DNA from 3 places in the Sulfitobacter sp. R86518 genome. Region 2 is predicted to be linked to each of the others. Evidence: riboswitches for the same ligand, from Rfam matches in the RefSeq annotation. Region 2 holds a riboswitch; each other region holds the start of a gene.
What was found. A riboswitch is a leader RNA that binds a small molecule or an ion and turns the genes downstream of it on or off. The one in region 2 is predicted to bind cobalamin.
Positions count from the first base shown of each region.

Region 1: linked by a shared signal. The riboswitch ahead of SJY36_RS13675 (DUF1636 domain-containing protein) and the one ahead of bluB (5,6-dimethylbenzimidazole synthase) in region 2 are both predicted to bind cobalamin.
Region 3: linked by a shared signal. The riboswitch ahead of SJY36_RS13740 (energy-coupling factor ABC transporter permease) and the one ahead of bluB (5,6-dimethylbenzimidazole synthase) in region 2 are both predicted to bind cobalamin.

Region 1 covers NZ_JAXHCA010000005.1:2,557,176-2,561,648, reverse strand. The annotation lists partial or broken gene cobN (cobaltochelatase subunit CobN) at 1-60, opposite strand, end outside; gene cobW (cobalamin biosynthesis protein CobW) at 67-1,101, opposite strand; gene SJY36_RS13675 (DUF1636 domain-containing protein) at 1,098-1,478, opposite strand; cobalamin riboswitch at 1,572-1,790, opposite strand; gene SJY36_RS13670 (cobyric acid synthase) at 1,958-3,418, shown strand; gene SJY36_RS13665 (biotin transporter BioY) at 3,514-4,059, shown strand; gene SJY36_RS13660 (mannose-1-phosphate guanylyltransferase/mannose-6-phosphate isomerase) at 4,135-4,473, opposite strand, start outside.
Region 2 covers NZ_JAXHCA010000005.1:538,799-543,271, forward strand. The annotation lists gene SJY36_RS03460 (BCCT family transporter) at 1-924, opposite strand, end outside; gene SJY36_RS03465 (hypothetical protein) at 1,291-2,052, shown strand; cobalamin riboswitch at 2,089-2,267, shown strand; partial or broken gene bluB (5,6-dimethylbenzimidazole synthase) at 2,317-2,998, shown strand; gene SJY36_RS03475 (hypothetical protein) at 3,237-4,235, shown strand; tRNA gene SJY36_RS03480 (tRNA-Thr) at 4,424-4,473, opposite strand, start outside.
Region 3 covers NZ_JAXHCA010000005.1:2,570,241-2,574,713, reverse strand. The annotation lists gene cobF (precorrin-6A synthase (deacetylating)) at 1-489, opposite strand, end outside; gene SJY36_RS13740 (energy-coupling factor ABC transporter permease) at 551-1,234, opposite strand; cobalamin riboswitch at 1,306-1,522, opposite strand; gene cobA (uroporphyrinogen-III C-methyltransferase) at 1,549-2,265, opposite strand; gene SJY36_RS13730 (cobyrinate a,c-diamide synthase) at 2,262-3,587, opposite strand; gene cobM (precorrin-4 C(11)-methyltransferase) at 3,584-4,369, opposite strand; gene SJY36_RS13720 (cobalamin biosynthesis protein) at 4,366-4,473, opposite strand, start outside.

The sequences.
Region 1 (4,473 bases), 2.0 Mb from region 2:
CAGATCTTGGGGCAGATCGCTTTGGTCCAGTCCGTGGCTTTCGCGAAAGACGACATGCATGGCGGCTTAGCCCTCCAGCACCGCGCGGATCGCGGCTTCGTTCACGTGATCATGTTCCGCGATCACAACCAGCTGGCTGCGGCGCGGCATGTCCCCCCAAGGGCGGTCGAACTGGCTGCGCACGCGTTCGCCCACGGCCTGCACAAGCAGACGCATCGGTTTGTCCTGAACGGCGATATAGCCTTTGACGCGCAGGATTTTCTGTTCGCGCGCCAAGCGCAACACGGCAGCCTCAAGCGTGGCGACATCGGCGACCTCGCCCATGTCGATCACCACGCTTTCAAAGTCGTCATGTTCGTGATCGTCATGCCCGTCGTGGTGGCTGGGGCGCGCGTCGATGTCATCTTCGGCGGCGGCTTCCAGACCCAGTACAACGCGGGGGTCGATCACGCCTTCGGTCATCGGAATGATCGGCAGCTTGCGCGGCGCATGCGCCTCGATCACCTTGCGCGCAGCCTCGACGCCCTCGGGGCCCGCCAGATCGGCCTTGGACAGCAGCACGATGTCGGCGCAGGCGATCTGGTCCTCGAAGACTTCGGACAAGGGCGTTTCATGGTCCAGACTGTCGTCAGCATCACGTTGCGCGGCCACGGCCTCCAGATCGGGGGCGAACTGCCCGCTGACCACGGCTTCGGCATCGGCAAGCGTAATCACGCCGTCCACGGTGATGCGCGACCGGATCGCTGGCCAGTCAAACGCCTTGAGCAAGGGTTTGGGCAGCGCCAGCCCCGACGTCTCGATCAGGATGTGATCAGGCGTTTCGGGCAGGGCCATCAGGGCTTCGATGGTGGGGATAAAGTCATCGGCCACGGTGCAGCAGATACAGCCGTTTGCCAGCTCGACGATGTTCTCGGCGGGGCAATTGTCAATCGCGCAGGATTTCAGGATGTCGCCATCCACACCGGCGGTGCCGAATTCATTGACCAGCACGGCCAGACGCTTGGAGCCCGCGTTCTCCATCAGGTGACGGATAAAGGTGGTTTTGCCAGCGCCCAGAAAGCCGGTGATCACGGTAACGGGGATTTTGGTAAGGTTGGTCATTCGGTAGGCTCCTGTGGGGGAATGCGGGCGATGGATTGTTTGCGGAAGACCACGGGGCGTTCGCGCCAGGGCACCACGCCATCAGAGGTCTGGGCATAGGCAGAGACGCCATTCACGATATCGGACAAATGCGCGTCCGTGTCGAGATCGCCGTACACATAGGTCCAGCGCGACGGCCCACCCGACAGGACCATCGAACAGCCCCGCGAACAGGCCGACAGACATTCGGCTCCGCGCAGCTGCACACCGTCGGGCAGATGCCCCGACAGCGCGTCAAACAGTTGTTGCCCGGGGCGCGGCGCGTCCTCGGCGGTGATCTGACCTGCGCGACAGGTGGTGCAGATGGTGACGGTGACCGGTTGATCCGTGGTGGTCATATCTTGCCTCATACGTCGATGGGCCAAGGGGGATCGCCAGCAGCGAACGACATGCGAACAGCGTTCTAGGCCAGTCGCGAAACACCCCGTTCGCCCGTTACAAACTATGCTGGCAGGTCTCCCGGCTTGCGGATCTAAGGCAGCTTGCCTTGCGAACCTTCACCTTCCCAGCCTGCGGGCCAGTGGTTGAAAGCTCTCTCCGGTCACGGTCGCGGGGGCGGCTGCGCTTGGCGCTGACCCAAGGCTGGATCAATGCGTATCGCGTTCCCTCTTCGCCTGTCTGGGACAGGAACCAACATACGCCCTGCATTGGTCATTTGCCCGCCTCTGTCAAGCGACGCCTGTCATAACGCAGGGGCCAAACCCGCTTTGCGCGGATTTTCCCGATGGTGGCCAATGCGCAGAGGCCGCCCGCGGATGCTTGACGGGATCACCGCAGGCTGACACCAAGGGCTGCACAAAAAACAGGAGGTCCCGCCATGCCCACCCGCGCCATCATGATCCAGGGCACCGGATCGAATGTGGGGAAATCCATGCTGGTGGCGGGCCTGTGCCGCGCGGCCACGCGTCGGGGGCTTTCCGTCGCGCCGTTCAAGCCGCAGAACATGTCGAACAACGCCGCCGTCACCGAGGACGGCGGAGAGATCGGCCGCGCCCAAGCTCTGCAAGCGATCGCCTGCGGGCGGCCCCTGTCGGTGCATATGAACCCCATCCTGCTGAAGCCCGAAACCGACAGCGGGTCGCAGGTGATCGTGCAGGGGCAGCGCCATAGCACCCTGCAAGCGCGTGACTTCAGCAAGGCCCGCGCAGGGCTGATGGCCCCCGTGCTCGAAAGCTTCGGAATCCTCGGGCAAAGCGCCGATCTGATCATCGTCGAAGGCGCCGGCAGTCCGGCTGAAACGAACCTACGCCAGAACGACCTTGCCAATATGGGTTTTGCCCGCGCCGCAGGTGTACCCGTTGTCTTGGCCGGAGACATCAACCGTGGCGGCGTCATCGCCCAGATCGTCGGCACCCAAGTGGTCATGGACCCGCAGGACGCGGCAATGATCACCGGCTTTCTGGTCAACAAGTTCCGCGGCGATGTCAGCCTTTTTGACGACGGCTACCGCGAGATTGAACGCCGCACCGGCTGGACGGGGTTCGGCACATTGCCGTGGTTTGCCAATGCGCATCTGCTGCCCGCCGAAGACGCGGTGGACCTGTCGCGCGCGCCCTCCGACGGCGGGTTCCACATCGTCTGCCCCATGCTCTCGCGCATCTCGAACTTCGACGACCTCGACCCGCTGGCGGCGGAGCCGTCGGTGCGGCTGACCATGGTCCCCCCCGGCACGCCGCTGCCCGCGGACGCCGATCTGGTGATCCTGCCGGGCACGAAATCCACCCGCGGCGATCTGGCTTTCCTGCGCGCCCAAGGCTGGGACATCGACCTTTATGCCCATGTGCGGCGCGGCGGCGCGGTGCTGGGAATCTGCGGCGGCTACCAGATGCTGGGCCGGTTTATCGAGGATCCGCAGGGCTTCGAGGGACCTGCGGGCCGCGAAGAGGGGCTGGGCCTGCTGGATGTCGAAACCCGCATGGCCCCGGACAAGACCCTGACCCGCGTCACCGCCGACCATGCCGCCACGGGCACGCAGATTGACGGCTATGAAATCCACATCGGGCAGACGGTGGGGGCCGATTGCGCCACGCCCTTTGCGCATATCAACGGCACCCCCGACGGGGCAGGGTCGCGCGATGGCAAGATCACCGGCACCTATCTGCACGGGCTCTTTACCAACGATAGTTTCCGCAGTGCCTGGTTGGCGCAACTGGGGCTGAGGGCAGGGCCGACCTCCTACAGTCAGACCGTGGAAGATACGCTCGACGCGCTGGCCGACCATATGGAAACCCATCTGGACGTGTCCGCCCTGCTGGCCTGTGCCGCACCGGTTGCATAACACCCGCGCTGACCTTTGGTCACGATCACGACGCTTGCTTAATTTTGTGATCGCGGGGATACATGCCGTCAAATTTACGCAAAGGACCCTTTGTTATGGAACGTAACCTGACCCTCGTTGCGCTGTTCGCTGCCCTGATTGCAGCACTTGCGTTGATCCCGAAATTCTCGCTTGGCTTCGGCGTGCCGATCACGGCGCAAAGCTTGGGCATCATGCTTTGCGGGACCGTGCTGGGGGCCAAACGCGGCGCGCTGGCCGTGCTGCTCTTCTTGCTGCTGGTCGCTTTGGGGCTGCCGCTTCTGGCCGGTGGCAACGGTGGGCTGGGTGCCTTCATGCTGCCGTCCTCGGGCTTCCTGATCGGCTTCCCCGTGGCGGCTTTCGTCACCGGCCTGATCGTCGAAAAATGGTACGGGCCCTCGCTGACCATCGTTGCGGCGGTTGCTTCGGTTATCGGCGGGATCGTCGTGCTTTATATCTTCGGGATCATCGGCCTGTCGATCGCGCTGGATAAATCGCTGCTGGAATCCGCCGCGCTGGTGACCGTGTTCATCCCCGGTGACATCATCAAAGCGGTGCTTGCAGGGTTTATTACCAGCGGTCTGGCCAAAGCGCGCCCCGCCAGCGTCCTGTCGCGCAGCTGATCCGACGCAAAGCCTGGAACAGCGAAAGCGCCCCTAGAGGGGGGCGCTTTTTTCGTTGCCAAGACAGACGAAGCCTTACGCCCGCGCATAGACATCTTCGTAGCGGATAATATCATCTTCGCCAAAATAACTGCCGGTCTGCACCTCGATCAGCACCATGGGCAGTTTTCCGGGGTTCTCCATCCGGTGCACAGACCCGAGCGGGATGTAGACTGACTGGTTCTCGCTGATCAGTTTCACGGTGTCGTCCACAGTTACTTTCGCGGTGCCTTCGACCACGATCCAATGTTCCGACCGGTGGTGATGGCTTTGCAGGCTCAAGGCTGCACCGGGGTTCACCACGATGCGCTTCACCTGAAACCGCCCGCCGATCACAAGGCTTTCGTACCAGCCCCACGGGCGGTAATCGCGCGG
Region 2 (4,473 bases):
CTCTGACAGGACTTTGACCCCGCCATCAAGGCCGCGCAGCACGGACACGGTCGCAATCGCGGTGATGCCGGTGATCAGCAGAACCTGTGTTGTTGGACCAACCGCCACACCAAAGAGCTCGTTCAAGCCCGCGTTGGCTTGGGTGGCACCCAGACCAAGCGATGTCGCCAGACCAAAGAGCGTTGCAAATACGGCGAGAATGTCGATCACGTGACCGGGCCAGCCCCAGACGCGTTCCCCCAGGATCGGGTAAAAGGCAGAGCGGATGGTCAGGGGAAGACCCTTGTTATAGCTGAACAGCGCCAGCGCCAGACCAACAACGGCATAGATCGCCCAGGGGTGCAGGCCCCAGTGGTAGATCGTGGCCGCCATACCCAGACGAACGGCTTCGGCCTGATCGCCCGCGGCCGCGCCCAAAGGAGCCCAATCGGTGCGCAGGCCGTCTTCGCCAACAGCAGTGCCACCCATGGAGCTCGAGAAATGCGATAGCGGTTCAGAGACGCCATAGAACATCAGACCGATGCCCATGCCCGCCGCGAACAGCATTGAGAACCATCCAAGGTAGGTGTAGTCGGGGCTTGCTTCGGCCCCGCCAAGACGCACACGGCCCAAAGGCGTGATGATCAGGAACAGGCAGAACAGCACAAAGATGTTGCCGGCAGAGATAAAGAACCAGTCAAAGCCCTTTGTCACCGACGAGAACAGCCATGTGAACAGCGCGCCAGACTGTTCGGGCAGCGCGAGTGTATAGAATACAAAGGCAACAATACACACACCCGAGATCGCGAAGACCGGGTTGTGAATGTCGAAGCCGAAGGGCCCCACGCTGCCTTCTTTGTTGTCTTGGCCGATCTCGTAATCCGTGTCGATTACGGCAGCGGCCCCGTCGGGTGTCGGGATACCCGGCGACGTTTCATCTGTCATTAGATGCTCTCCATTTTATGTATTTGCGACTAATCATAGCGCAACTCCGACAAAACGACCACCGCTGCGCGGGAATTAAGTAAATGAATATCATGGCTTAGCCCCCGGATGCGGGCTTGACGCCCCGTTTGCGGGTCGCGGGCTATGCGTTTTTTCCGTGTTTTACCGCGAATCCCCTCTTTGGATTCGGGTGAAACACCGGGGCGGATCCGCGTGCCGCAATGCCCAAGCCCGTCTGAACGGAGGGGGCAACCGCACCGCGGGATAGCGCCCTATCCCAAAAGATATGCCGTCCTATCCGTCCATGGCCCCGACCCACCTGCTTGCGCAAATGAAAGCGCGGGCGTCTGCGGTCACCATGGTCCCATGACAAATTTTTTCATCATGGGGGATGATATGAAAGTTACTTGCACACTACCGATTATCGCAACCGCGGCACTTCTGGCCGCTACCACTGTCAGCGCCGAAGGGTTCAGCCTGTCCGGTGCGCGCTCTGCCATGCAAAGCGACATCTCGTTCAACGTCATGCAGTCCGCAGGGCAGGGCCAGATCAAGCTGCGCCATAAGATCCAGCCCAAAGCGCAGGTCCGGTCCAAAACCGTGAGCAGCCGCAGCCGGTCTTTCCAAGAGCTCAGCGGGGTCAGCACTGCCGCGGACCTCAAAAGCCTCATCGCTTGGGCCGAGGCGGGTCCAAAGGGCTATGACGCCGTGCAATACGGGGCCAAACGGCTGCCGCCACAGCGTCCGACGCAAATGACCATCGGCGAGATCTACCGCTGGATAGACCGCACGCCGGGCCAACCGCATGCCATCGGTCGATACCAGTTCATTCCATCCACGCTGCGCAGTCTGGTGCGACAGGCGGGGCTAAGCAAGAATGACCGCTTTACCTCGGCGGTCCAGGACGGGCTGGCGGATATCCTTTTGGTCGATGCGGGGTTTAACGCGTTCAAGAAGGGCAAGATCAGCCGCCACCGCTTTATGGAAAACCTCGCACGTATCTGGGCCGGTTTCCCGACCTCTAACGGGCGATCCTATTATCACGGCTATGCAGGCAACAAGGCCGTCATCTCGTGGAACGAGTTCGACGCCGTAATGAAGAAGATTTTCGCAACCAAACGCGGCTGATCCCCGCGTTAGGGCTTGTTCCGGGCGGACAGCCGTGGCCCAATGGCCGGGTCTGGTGTCCGCCTCGCGGAAGAATCGGGAAGCTGGTGAAACTCCGGCACGTGCCCAACGCTGTAATGGGGATGGTTTGCGCATAGGCCACTGGACTATTCCGGGAAGGCGCGCGGACCAGACGACCCTAAGTCAGAAGACCGGCCAGACAGTACAGCTTGCCCCGCATGGACAGCGGGATTGGCGCATAAACGTATTGTTGGGGACTGAACAATGCCGATACCCTCTGCGCTGGCACCCGCCGCGCCTTTTTCAGATGCTGAACGCGACGCCGTCTACAAGGCAATCTTTACCCGCCGCGATGTACGCGATCAGTTTTTACCCGATCCAGTGGCCGAGGAAGTGTTGCACCGCATACTGACCGCCGCGCATCACGCACCGTCCGTCGGGTTGTCACAGCCGTGGAATTTCATCGTCATCCGGGATCAGGCCGCACGCGATCAGGTCTGGCAAGCCTTCAACCGCGCCAACGAGGAAGCCGCCCAGATGTTCGAGGGCGACCGCCAGACAAGCTACAGGTCGCTGAAGCTCGAAGGCATCCGCAAGGCACCGGTCAATATCTGCGTGACCTGTGACCGCAGCCGTGGCGGCAAGGTCGTGCTGGGGCGCACCCATAATCAAAACATGGATCTTTATAGCACCGTCTGCGCGATCCAGAACCTTCTGGCTTGCCGCCCGCGCCGAGGGCATCGGGATGGGCTGGGTCAGCGTGTTCCGCGATGCCGATCTGCGTGACCTGCTGAAGATACCCGACCGGATAGAGATCGTCGGCTACCTCTGTCTGGGCCACGTGGACGAGCTTTACCAGACGCCCGAACTTGAGGTGAAAGGCTGGAGCAAACGGCTCCCCGTGGACGAGATGATCTTTGACGGTACGTGGCAGGGCGACCCGTAGTCACTGCCCGTCCCGCTCACGTTGTCATCTCCCGCAATGCGGGTAATTTGCGCGGTCAGCGGAACTATGCCGGTTCCCTGACGTTGCCTTTGTGAAGCCAGTGCATCCCGCGTCTGGCACGCAAAGAGGAAATATTCAAAATGGGCGGTATCATTTATCTCGTTGGTCTTGTGGTCGTGGTTATGGCGGTGCTGTCGCTGGTCGGCTTGGCGTAATCAAACGCCGGGGAGGCATTTACATGAACACGACACTTACTGAAAAAACTGCCGATGGATCCTATGTCGACTGGCCCGCAATTTTCGCGGGCACTGTTGTCGCTGTGGCGATCGGCCTCTTGCTGACCACCTTCGGCGCGGCACTTGGCCTGTCGTCGATTACGCTGGACGGTACCGACAATTCATCGACGCTTGAACTGGTGTTGACCGCGCTGTGGATGGTGATCACGCTGGTCGCCTCCTATTTGGCCGGTGGTTATATCGCGGGCCGCATGCGCCGCCGCGTCGAAAGCGCTACGGATGATGAAGTCACTGCACGTGACGGGATCAACGGTCTGGTTGTTTGGGGCCTCGGCTCTGTGATCACCGCCGTGATGCTATCCAGCGCGCTGAGCTTTGCAGCCAATACCGCGGGCAATGTTGCTACGGGTGCAGGCAAAGCGGCTGGTACGGTCGTCGAAGCTGCGGGCTCTGCCGTGGGAGGTGCTGCCTTCGGACTGGCTGATGCGGCGGGTGCTGCAATCCCGGATGAGGCCAAGAATGATCCGACAGATTACCTGTCGAACCAGCTTTTGCGCCCCAATCAGGTCGACCCCCTGACAGCCGACCCCGAGCAATTGGCAGAGCAGACCGCCAGCATTGTCGCCAATATCTACCGCACGGGTGAGGTGAGCGAGGAAGACCGGACCTATCTTGCCGGCGCTGTTGCTGCACGCACCGATCTGACCCAGGCCCAGGCGAAAGAGCGTGTGGATCAGATCGTGACCCAGGCGCAGGAAGCACGTCAGGAAGTCGAAGACGCTGTAGCCGCTGCCAAGGCCGAGGCTGAACAAGCTGCAGCAGAGGCGAAAGAAGCAGCGGTTGAAGCTGCGCAAACCGCGCGTAACGCCGGTATCCTGACCGCCTTTGTGCTGGCCGCCGCGTCGCTGATTGCCGGTGTGGCATCTGTCGCAGGGTCGGTCCACGGGGGTCGCCACCGCGATCAGGGCCGTCTGTTTGCCGGTCTGACATATCGCGGCTAAATTGCTTCACGTGAAAATCAAAACCCCGGCGGCGCAAGCGGTCGGGGTTTTCTTATGCCATCGTGATTCGGGATGTTTCGGGGCAGGGGGCGCTGCGACGACTTCAGGCGCATCCATGGCACATGCCAAAACCGCAACGCCAGATAAATAAGGCATCAGGGCAAAGCGATATGTTTAAAGGGGGGATCTGGTGCTGAAGGGGAGGATTGAACTCCCGACCTCGTCATTACCAATGACG
Region 3 (4,473 bases), 2.0 Mb from region 2:
CGTGACGGGATTACCGATGGTGTTCAGCGGGATCGCATGGCCCGCCGTCAGTACCTGAAGCGAGGTAATTCCCGGCACGACATCGACGGTGAGTGTGACGACCTTTTGCAACCGCTCCGCAATGCGCAGGGTGCTGTCATACAGCGACGGATCCCCCCAGACGAGGAAACCGACACGGCCGCCTTGGGGCAGGGTGCGCTGCATCTCGGCCAGCCAGACCTGTGTAATGGCATCATGCCAATCGTGGACGCCCGCGTGATAATCAGGGTTGGCGGCGTCGCGTTTGGGCAGGGTGAATTCGTGAATATAAGGCCCGTCCGACCGCAGCACCTGGGCGCAAATCTCGTGCCGCAGGCCAGCCAGATCATCCTTGCCCGCGCCCTTGGACGGGATCAGGATCACATCGCAGGCATTCAGCGCGTCGATGGCTTGTAATGTCAGGTGTTTGGGATTGCCGGACCCGATGCCGATCAGTGAAAGCGTAAACATCTTGAGGCTCCGGCAGGGGGTGACGCGGCCCGCAGAGTAGGGGGCCGCGTCGGGTCTTGGATTATTCAGCGGCGGTCTGCGTCAGACGTTTGGTGAACAGCGCGCTGCCCGCGAAATCGCGCAGGGTTTTCGCGGCGGCGAGCACGGCCAGATCCACAAGCGGCTCGATCAGGATGACCATCATATAGGCCCCGCCAAAGCTGGCCACAGCGGCGATGTTGCTGGCGGCAAAGCCCTGACCGTAGATGGCCCAGAACGCCACCCAGCCCACAACGCCCGCCTGAAACGCGGTCGACAGCTTGAGCGCTTGAACATAGGTCAGATCAACATAGGCGGTGTTGGGCGCAATGATGCGTTTGGCCAGCGCCGAGACCATGAACAAGGGCACCAGCAGCGTGGTGACGTTCATCGTGTATTGCGGCAGGTCGATGGGGGCAAAGAACACGCCCTGCGCCAGCAGACCAAGCGCCAGACCCGCAGCCGCAGGGGCCACGCCGAACAGCAGGAACAGGGTCGACCCGAGGATCAGGTGCACTTCGCTCACGCCCACGGGGAAATGCGGGAAGACCTGAAAAAAGACAAAGGTCAGCGCGGTGGCCACCACGGCTCCGCCCGCAAAAGGTACGACGCCTTTCTCACGGACAGAGTTTATTGCGGTTTTCGCGGTATAGGCCGCAGCACCGGCGGCGGTGCCATAGGACAGGACCAGCTTGGCGCCGGTCACGACTTCGGGTTCGATATGCATATTCAGGTCTCCTTACCGTCTTCCCCGACGGCATAATGTGAAAGCCGCCCCGGGGGGCAGCCAGTTGGAACAGGGATCATCCCCATGACGGCAGGTCTCCTGACTTTGTGCGTCCATGCGTGCCGCGCCTTCCCAGGCGGTGTGGCCCAGTGGCAATGCGGGTTGCTCTTCACTTACAGGTGCGGGGGCAGTTCCGGATTTGGCACCTTTGCTTTGGCACCGCACCGTATTCCCTTTTCACCCCGATTGCCCGAAGGCGCACGGGGAACCGTCCGGAATAGGTGGTCATTTTCGGGCCGGTTTTGTCAAGTCATCTATTCGGTCAAAGGCCCGTAAAGGATCAGCGCAGGCGCTGACGTTGCGGGATCCAGCGGCAGATGGGCAAGGCTTTCCACGGTGTGGCGGCTCAGCTTTTGATCGGGGGTCGATACCGCCTCTGCTAGCAGGGCAGGGGTGGAGGGCGGCAAGCCCGCCTCGATCAGCCGCGCGGCGAAACCCGCAAAGGTGCGGCGGCCCATGTAGACGACCGTTGTCGCCGTAGGGTCGGCCAGCGCCGCCATGTTCAGATCTTCGGGCAAGGCCCCCGATTCGCCGTGGCCGGTGATGAATTGCACCCGCCGCGCGGTCAGCCGCCGGGTCAGTGGGATCATCGCCGCCGCCGCCGCCGAAGACGCCGCCGTGACGCCCGGGATGATCTCGAAGGCGACGCCTGCCGCTTTCAGTGCGGTCAGCTCTTCTTCAAGCCGGCCAAACACGCCCGCGTCCCCACTTTTCAGCCGCACCACCCGCGCGCCGGTCAATGCGTGTTCGACCAGCAAACGGCTCACGTGATCCTGCTTCGGAGACAGCCGTCCGGCGCGTTTGCCCACCCCGATCAGATCCGCCTCGGGCGAGACATGTTCAAGGATCGGACCCGCCGACAGATCGTCGAACAGCACGACTTCGGCCTCTTGCAACCGCTTTACCGCCTTCACGGTCAGCAGCTCGGGATCACCCGGACCGGAGGAGACGAAAGAGACAAAGCCGCTCATGACGCCCCCGCGATCAGGTGAAAGAAGGTGCCCGTCGCATGGCCGCGGCGCGAGCCTGTCTCGGGCACTTCGGCCCCATTGGCATCGACCACCCGCGCCAGCGGTGTATCGGGCTGCGACAGGATCGTAGAATAGTGGAATTCATGTCCCCGCAACCGCGCGCCCGCGTCATAGCCGGGGCCGGGTTCGTTCAGCGTGGCAAGCCGGTAGCCCAGATGCATCTTGCGCTTCTCATAGCTGGTTTCCAGCCCCAGCAGCCCCGCCATCTGGTGCCGCACGCCTTCCTTGTCGACCAACCCGGCCCCCATCGCCATATAGCCCCCGCATTCCCCATGCACCGGGCGCGTCGTGGCGAATTGTTGCAGGCTGTCGCGGAACTGCGCGGCAGCGGCAAGGCGTCCGGCATGCAGCTCGGGATAGCCGCCGGGCAGCCAGCAGATGTCGGCGCTGTCGTCCGGTGCCTCATCCGCCAGCGGCGAGAAGGGCAACACCTGCGCACCCGCGGCGATCCAGTGGTCCAGCAAATGCGGATAGATGAACGAAAACGCGGCGTCCTTGGCCAAAGCGATCCGTTGACCGGGGGGCGGGGGCAAGACATCTGGCCCGTCGGGGATACTGCGCCCTTGGGCGGCAGCGACGATCAGATCAAGATCGATATGCTGCGCGATGAAATCTCCCGCCGCATCCAGCAGCTTCATCAGCTCGGGCTGTTCCTCGGCCTGCACCAGACCCAAGTGGCGTTCCGGCAGCGTGACCGATCCCTGTCGGGGCAGCGCGCCCAGAACGGGGATGCCGACCTGCTCCATCCCCAGACGTAGCAGGGCCTCGTGACGGGGGCTGGCGACCTTGTTCAGCACCACACCCGCGACATGCACATCCGGGCGCATCGTCTTGAACCCAAGGGCGGTGGCCGCAGCCGATTGCGCCTGACCCGATACATCCAGCAGCAACACCACCGGCCAGCCCGTCATGGCAGAGATATCGGCGCTCGCCCCGTTCGAGGTTTCCCCCGGTTGCGCCACACCATCGAACAGCCCCATTGACCCTTCGATCAGGGCCAGATCGCCGCCATGGGCGGTGCCGATCAGATTGCACAACACGCCCGAGCCCATGGCCCAACTGTCGATATTATAGGACGACCGCCCGCAAGCCGCGCGGTGAAAGCCGGGGTCGATGTAATCCGGCCCGCTCTTGAACGGGCGCACGTCAACGCCGCGCCGGCTGAGCGCGTTGAGCAGGCCCAGCATCAAGGTGGTCTTGCCCGTACCCGACGCGGGGGCCGAGATCATCAGGCCCTTGGGCAGTTGCGTTGTCTCGATCATTCTGTGCCCTCTGGAAAGCGCGGCTCTGTGCCGACGGGGCGGAAGCGGCGGTCGTAATCGCCCGCGTACAGACAGCTTTCGCGGAACTCCTCTGCCGTCAGTGCGCGGCCCACAAGGATCAGCGCCGTGCGCCCGCGTTCGCCGTCGGTGGCGTCAATCACGCTGCCCAAGGTCGCCCGCACCACCCGTTGATCCGGCCAGCTTGCGCGCCAGACGATGGCGACGGGGCAGTCCTCTCCGTAATGAGGGGTGAGCCGCGCGACCACATCATCCAGCACATGCACCGACAGGTGGATCGCCAGCGTGGCACCCGTGGCGGCAAAATTCTCGAGCGTTTCACCCTCGGGCATGGCTGACGCCCGACCCGAGGTCCGCGTGAGAACAAGCGACTGCGCCACACCGGGCAGCGTCAGCTCGTTCCCCAAAGCGGCGGCGGCAGCAGCAAAGGCGGGCACACCGGGGGTGATGTCATAGTCGATGTCCAACTCGCGCAAGCGGCGCAGCTGCTCGCCCATGGCGGACCAGACCGATAGATCACCCGAATGAAGCCGCGCCACATCCTGCCCCGCATCATCGGCGGCCTTGATCTCTGCCATGATCTCGTCCAGCGACAGCGACGCGGTGTTCACGATCTTCGCATCCGCAGGGCAGTAGGACAGCAGCTCAGACGGGACCAACGATCCGGCATACAGACACACAGGGCAGGCCGCGATCAGGTCGCGCCCTCGCAGGGTCAGCAGATCAGGGGCACCGGGGCCCGCGCCGATAAAGTGAACAGTCATGGGGCAATTCCTTCCGCGATAGCTACGGTGGCCATGCCATTGGGGCTGGCCACACGCAAGGTCGTCAATTTGGCACCGCGACCAGCAACGCGCAATGCGGCGGC